2 regions of the Psychrobacillus sp. FSL K6-2843 genome follow, and region 2 is predicted to be linked to the other one. Evidence: a T-box and tRNA genes for the amino acid it is inferred to sense, from the RefSeq annotation. Region 2 holds a T-box; the other holds one or more tRNA genes.
What was found. The T-box of region 2 lies ahead of argS (arginine--tRNA ligase). A T-box ahead of a tRNA ligase gene usually reads a tRNA of that ligase, here a tRNA-Arg.

Region 1 (3,377 bases), 890 kb from region 2:
AGTGCTTAGCGCAAGCGAAGGTGCGAATTGAAGCCCCAGTAAACGGCGGCCGTAACTATAACGGTCCTAAGGTAGCGAAATTCCTTGTCGGGTAAGTTCCGACCCGCACGAAAGGCGTAACGATCTGGGCACTGTCTCAACGAGAGACTCGGTGAAATTATAGTACCTGTGAAGATGCAGGTTACCCGCGACAGGACGGAAAGACCCCGTGGAGCTTTACTGTAGCTTGATATTGAATTTTGGTGCAACTTGTACAGGATAGGTAGGAGCCTTAGAGCCCGGAGCGCCAGCTTCGGAGGAGGCGTCGGTGGGATACTACCCTGGTTGTATTGAAATTCTAACCCATACCCGTAACCCGGGTAGGAGACAGTGTCAGGCGGGCAGTTTGACTGGGGCGGTCGCCTCCTAAAGTGTAACGGAGGCGCCCAAAGGTTCCCTCAGAATGGTTGGAAATCATTCGAAGAGTGTAAAGGCAGAAGGGAGCTTGACTGCGAGACCTACAAGTCGAGCAGGGTCGAAAGACGGGCTTAGTGATCCGGTGGTTCCGCATGGAAGGGCCATCGCTCAACGGATAAAAGCTACCCCGGGGATAACAGGCTTATCTCCCCCAAGAGTCCACATCGACGGGGAGGTTTGGCACCTCGATGTCGGCTCATCGCATCCTGGGGCTGTAGTCGGTCCCAAGGGTTGGGCTGTTCGCCCATTAAAGCGGTACGCGAGCTGGGTTCAGAACGTCGTGAGACAGTTCGGTCCCTATCCGTCGTGGGCGTAGGAAATTTGAGAGGAGCTGTCCTTAGTACGAGAGGACCGGGATGGACACACCGCTGGTGTACCAGTTGTTCTGCCAAGGGCATCGCTGGGTAGCTATGTGTGGACGGGATAAGTGCTGAAAGCATCTAAGCACGAAGCCCCCCTCAAGATGAGATTTCCCATTACGCAAGTAAGTAAGATCCCTCAAAGACGATGAGGTAGATAGGTTCGGGGTGGAAGCGTGGCGACACGTGCAGCTGACGAATACTAATCGATCGAGGACTTAACCAAATTGTTTGTTTCTAAGATGTCAGTTTATTCAGTTTTGAAAGAATAAATTTTTATTAAAAAAACACTTGTAATAATCTACATAGTTGATATAATAGAACTTGTCTTTCAAATAATTATTCAAGTCTAGTGATGATGGCGAAGAGGTCACACCCGTTCCCATACCGAACACGGAAGTTAAGCTCTTCAGCGCCAATGGTAGTTGGGGGTCTCCCCCTGCAAGAGTAGGACGTCGCTGGGCTTGCAATAAAAATACATAGAAATACATTTTAATACCCAGGAGGATTAGCTCAGCTGGGAGAGCATCTGCCTTACAAGCAGAGGGTCGGCGGTTCGAGCCCGTCATCCTCCACCATAACTTTACTCCTGCCGGAGTAGCTCAACTGGTAGAGCAACTGACTTGTAATCAGTAGGTTGAGGGTTCAAGTCCTTTCTCCGGCACCATTTTTTGAGCCATTAGCTCAGTTGGTAGAGCATCTGACTTTTAATCAGAGGGTCGTAGGTTCGAATCCTACATGGCTCATTCACTTTTTGTGATATAAATATGCGGGTGTGGCGGAACTGGCAGACGCACTAGACTTAGGATCTAGCGCCGCAAGGCGTGGGGGTTCGACTCCCTTCACCCGCACCATTTAATTTAATAACCGAGCGGAAGTAGTTCAGTGGTAGAACACCACCTTGCCAAGGTGGGGGTCGCGAGTTCGAACCTCGTCTTCCGCTCCAAAGATTCATCAAAGTGCCGGGGTGGCGGAACTGGCAGACGCACAGGACTTAAAATCCTGCGGTAGGTGACTACCGTACCGGTTCGATTCCGGTCCTCGGCACCACTTTTATGAAACATTAGCGCCCGTAGCTCAATTGGATAGAGCGTCTGACTACGGATCAGAAGGTTGTGGGTTCGACTCCTGCCGGGCGCGCCATATATACGGGAAGTAGCTCAGCTTGGTAGAGCACTTGGTTTGGGACCAAGGGGTCGCAGGTTCGAATCCTGTCTTCCCGACCAGTTAATTAATAAATTTGGGGCCTTAGCTCAGCTGGGAGAGCGCCTGCCTTGCACGCAGGAGGTCAGCGGTTCGATCCCGCTAGGCTCCACCAATTTAATTTTAAATTTCCTGGCGGCGTAGCTCAGCTGGCTAGAGCATTCGGTTCATACCCGAAAGGTCGTGGGTTCGACTCCCTCTGCCGCCATCTTAAGGACCTTTAGCTCAGTTGGTTAGAGCAGACGGCTCATAACCGTCCGGTCGCAGGTTCGAGTCCTGCAAGGTCCACCAACATAATATTTAGGAGGAATACCCAAGTCTGGCTGAAGGGATCGGTCTTGAAAACCGACAGGCGGGTCATACCGCGCGGGGGTTCGAATCCCTCTTCCTCCTCCATCTTATTGTTAGTGGAAAAATATTATACATAACGTCGACGCAAGCGAAGCGTGGAGGACGTAAAACTCACTAAATGCACAGTTGATTTAAATTTCAACACTTTCTTATTGTCGCGGGGTGGAGCAGTTCGGTAGCTCGTCGGGCTCATAACCCGAAGGTCACAGGTTCAAATCCTGTCCCCGCAACCAAATGGTCCCGTGGTGTAGCGGTTAACATGCCTGCCTGTCACGCAGGAGATCGCCGGTTCGATCCCGGTCGGGACCGCCATTTATTTTTCAACAACTTAGAGATTTAGGATAAGCAAGCAAATCTAGGAAGCAATCGAACGAACGAAGGAGCATACTAAAGTATGTGACTTAATGAGTGAGTGAAGCTGACAAAGAGAAGCGCAGCTTAGTGTAAATCGAAGAGGCTCAGTAGCTCAGTCGGTAGAGCAAAGGACTGAAAATCCTTGTGTCGGCGGTTCGATTCCGTCCTGAGCCACCATTTTATCAAGCGGGTGTAGTTTAGTGGTAAAACCTCAGCCTTCCAAGCTGATGATGAGAGTTCGATTCTCTTCACCCGCTCCAATTAATGGGCCTATAGCTCAGCTGGTTAGAGCGCACGCCTGATAAGCGTGAGGTCGATGGTTCGAGTCCATTTAGGCCCACCATTATTCCGAAGTAGCTCAGTGGTAGAGCAATCGGCTGTTAACCGATCGGTCGTAGGTTCGAGTCCTACCTTCGGAGCCATATATATGGGGAAGTACTCAAGTGGCTGAAGAGGCGCCCCTGCTAAGGGTGTAGGTCGGGCAACCGGCGCGAGGGTTCAAATCCCTCCTTCTCCGCCATATATAAGGCCCCTTGGTCAAGCGGTTAAGACACCGCCCTTTCACGGCGGTAACACGGGTTCGAATCCCGTAGGGGTCATAACTTAAAAAAAGACAATCACTTAGGTGGTTGTCTTTTTTGTTTTGAAAAGATA
Region 2 (3,377 bases):
TATTAGGCATAACAGCAATTTTAGGAATATCTGCACCTAGTCTTTGCATAGCTGTTAAGCGTTCTATTATTACCTCTTTTGAGGGAGTTCCATTAAAATCATGGTTGGACATCACCACAGAAATATGATTATCCTTAGCTAAAGAAACTAGCTCCTCAACTTCCTCTGAGAAAAGCTCAATATCAATTAAATCTATTTCCTTTGTCTGGATCACTTCACGTAAAAGTTGCTTATAATAATCAGGTTCAATAACTTTATTGCCGCCTTCCTTGTGACTTCTAAAAGTAAACAAAAGGGGGGTAGGATATAAATAACCTCGTATGTATGAAAGGGTGTCTTTGACAGATTCTAAGCTTTCAACTTCCAGTAATAAATCTACTCTCCATTCGACTACATCAGGAGAAGCATCCTTAACTAATTGTAGCTCCTTAAAAAGGGCTTCTTTATTTTTTCCGACTAGTGGAACAATAATTTTTGGTAGTCCTTCCCCAATATGAATATCCCGAATAGAAATAATTTTCATAAATATCTCCCATCATGCAACGTTTTACGTTATATTAACATAAAACGTTACAAAGGGGATGTAAAAATGAGATTTCAAATCTATGAAAGTGCAGAGAAGTTTTACGATATTGCAAAACCTTTTTTAAAGCAAAACGAGGACAAATTTAGCTTATTTTTAGGTGTGCTTGAAAGAATTAGAGTGGGAGGATATGAGGATCCACTGATGGCTACTATTGAGGAGGATGGAGAGTTATTGGCACTTTTCCAGATGACTCCACCACATCCACTTAATATTATTTTTGTCGATTTAAATAAAATCGAAGCGTCAATCGATTTATGTATTGAAGAGATTTTACAACGTGGTATACATATAAACTCGATCATAAGTGTAAAGGAATGGGCTATTCGCTTCGCGTCAAAATGGGAAGAGAAAACGGGACAAGCAAATTCACTATTAATGGAACAGGGATTATATCGATTAAATAAAGTGGATGATACGCTAGAAAATAGCCCAGGATCTTGGAGATTTGCTAATAACGATGATGCTCCATTAATAGAATCATGGTATAGCCAATTTGAAGAAGATACTGGACTTCCTAGTACTGCTAAAGAGGAAATAGCCCAGAGAGTGACTGCTATGTTGAATGGACAGGAGGTTTTCTTATGGGAGGACGATGGAGAGATTGTGTCTATGATGAAGAAGGCTAGACCATCAACTCATGGAGTGACTGTTTCTATGGTATTTACTCCTAAAGAAAAGCGACGCAAAGGTTATGCAAGAACAATGGTAGCAGCCTGCAGCAAGGAGCTTTTAAAGGAATATGACTTCTGTGTTTTATATACCGATATGTTAAATCCCACATCCAACAAAATATATCAAGAAATTGGTTATCAAAAGTTGATGGATTCAGTTCATTTAAAGCTGGGGAATAAATGAGATAGTAAATGTTAGATAGATAAGGAGACATTTATTCACATATTGACTTTAGTATTTGATTCCATTAAAATTAGTGAAAATTCATACACAATTCGATGATAAAGAGAGTATCTGATGAGATAATGATTAGCGAGTCAGGGGTAGTGAGAGCCTGATACAGGACTTTTCAGAGAAACGCACTTTGGAGAAGCTTTTTGAACTAGAGTAGAAAAGATCGGGGAAGTCCTCGTTAATAACGTTAAAGCGGTCACAATATGTGACAACTAGAGTGGTACCACGGGAATTTCAGCTCTCGTCTCTTCATAGAGATGAGAGCTTTTTTATATGGAAAAACAAAATGGAGGGTGAATATATATGGAACTATTAAAGCAAATTGCTATTTCGATTGAGACTGAGATAGAAAGTAAGTTAACAGTGAAAGAAATACAAATGCTTTTAGAAAAACCAAAGAACATTGAATTAGGAGATTTAGCATTTCCTTGTTTTACGCTAGCGAAATTATATAAAAAATCACCACAGCTTATCGCTTCTGAATTGGCAAAACAGGTGAAGAGTTCACTTATTGCTAATGTAGAGGCAGTAGGGGGCTATTTGAACATCTTTTATGACCAGAAAACTATTGCGAAAGAAGTGTTAGGGGAAATACTTAAAAATCAAAACAATTATGGCCAGCTACCAATGAAAGACGAACAAGTTACTATAGACCTTTCCTCACCAAATATTGCTAAGCCATTCTCTATGGGACATTTACGTTCAACTGTAATCGGAAATGCTCTTGCCAATATTTCTGAGAAAAATGGCTACAAAGCTGTTCGTATTAATCATTTAGGTGATTGGGGAACTCAATTTGGAAAGCTGATCGTTGCTTATAAGCTATGGGGAGACAAAGAAAAAATTGAAGCCTCCCCAATAGTGGAATTATTGAAAATCTATGTAAAATTCCATGAAAAGGCTGAAGTGGATGAAGAGCTCAATGTTGAGGCAAGAGCTGCCTTCAAGAGTCTAGAGCAGGGTAACGAAGAGGCACTACAGCTTTGGAAATGGTTCAAGGAAGCCTCTCTTAAAGAATTTCAATATATCTATGAATTACTAGGAATTCAGTTTGATTCCTTTAATGGAGAAGCATTCTATAATGACAAAATGGAACCGGTCGTCAAAGAAATAGAAGAAAAGGGTTTGCTCGTGGAATCTGACGGGGCGTTAGTAGTCGAGTTAGAGAATATGCCACCATGTTTGATCAAAAAAACCGATGGAGCTACTCTATACGCAACGAGAGATTTAGCTGCAGCCTTGTATCGTCAAAATAACTATGCCTTTACTAAAGCATTTTATGTAGTCGGCAACGAACAATCACTTCACTTTAAACAGCTTTTCAGTGTGCTTCAAAAAATGGGCTATGCGTGGGCAAAGGACTGTCAGCATGTACCTTTTGGGATGATGCTTAAGGATGGTAAGAAGATGTCGACTCGTAAAGGAAAAGTGATCTTATTAAAAGAAGTCTTAAATGAAGCTATCGAGGAGGCGAAAAAAAGTATTGAGGAGAAAAATCCTTCACTTCTTCACAAAGAGGAGGTTGCTAAATCAGTTGGAGTAGGGGCTGTCATCTTCCATGATTTAAAAAATCATCGTATGAATGACGTAGAATTTTCTCTGGAGCAAATGCTTAACTTCGAGGGTGAGACTGGACCCTATATTCAGTACACTCACGCACGCATAAACTCACTCCTTCAAAAAGGTAAGTTTGAGATTAATGACATGAGTTTTGAAGGACTAGGCGAACCTGCATGGCCAACGATAATGACACTTCAAGGCTTTCCACAGGTTATCCAGAAATCCTTTGAACAGGCAGATCCATCACTTATCGCAAAATATTGCCTAACGCTATCTCGCCATTTCAATAAATATTATGCGAATACAAAAATATTAGTTGATAATG

Region 1: it has a tRNA-Arg gene. The T-box ahead of argS (arginine--tRNA ligase) is inferred to sense a tRNA for this amino acid. The anticodon was not compared.

Annotation. Positions count from the first base shown of each region.
Region 1 is NZ_CP152021.1:2,849,724-2,853,100, reverse strand. Features, by position in the region: rRNA gene MKY94_RS14470 (23S ribosomal RNA) at 1-1,041, shown strand, start outside; rRNA gene rrf (5S ribosomal RNA) at 1,164-1,279, shown strand; tRNA gene MKY94_RS14460 (tRNA-Val) at 1,318-1,393, shown strand; tRNA gene MKY94_RS14455 (tRNA-Thr) at 1,407-1,482, shown strand; tRNA gene MKY94_RS14450 (tRNA-Lys) at 1,489-1,561, shown strand; tRNA gene MKY94_RS14445 (tRNA-Leu) at 1,585-1,669, shown strand; tRNA gene MKY94_RS14440 (tRNA-Gly) at 1,687-1,761, shown strand; tRNA gene MKY94_RS14435 (tRNA-Leu) at 1,777-1,865, shown strand; tRNA gene MKY94_RS14430 (tRNA-Arg) at 1,882-1,958, shown strand; tRNA gene MKY94_RS14425 (tRNA-Pro) at 1,965-2,041, shown strand; tRNA gene MKY94_RS14420 (tRNA-Ala) at 2,058-2,133, shown strand; tRNA gene MKY94_RS14415 (tRNA-Met) at 2,153-2,226, shown strand; tRNA gene MKY94_RS14410 (tRNA-Ile) at 2,233-2,309, shown strand; tRNA gene MKY94_RS14405 (tRNA-Ser) at 2,322-2,414, shown strand; tRNA gene MKY94_RS14400 (tRNA-Met) at 2,526-2,602, shown strand; tRNA gene MKY94_RS14395 (tRNA-Asp) at 2,606-2,681, shown strand; tRNA gene MKY94_RS14390 (tRNA-Phe) at 2,825-2,900, shown strand; tRNA gene MKY94_RS14385 (tRNA-Gly) at 2,910-2,983, shown strand; tRNA gene MKY94_RS14380 (tRNA-Ile) at 2,990-3,066, shown strand; tRNA gene MKY94_RS14375 (tRNA-Asn) at 3,071-3,145, shown strand; tRNA gene MKY94_RS14370 (tRNA-Ser) at 3,153-3,243, shown strand; tRNA gene MKY94_RS14365 (tRNA-Glu) at 3,251-3,322, shown strand.
Region 2 is NZ_CP152021.1:3,738,826-3,742,202, reverse strand. Features, by position in the region: gene aroD (type I 3-dehydroquinate dehydratase) at 1-523, opposite strand, end outside; gene MKY94_RS18940 (GNAT family N-acetyltransferase) at 590-1,441, shown strand; T-box leader at 1,528-1,744, shown strand; gene argS (arginine--tRNA ligase) at 1,796-3,377, shown strand, end outside.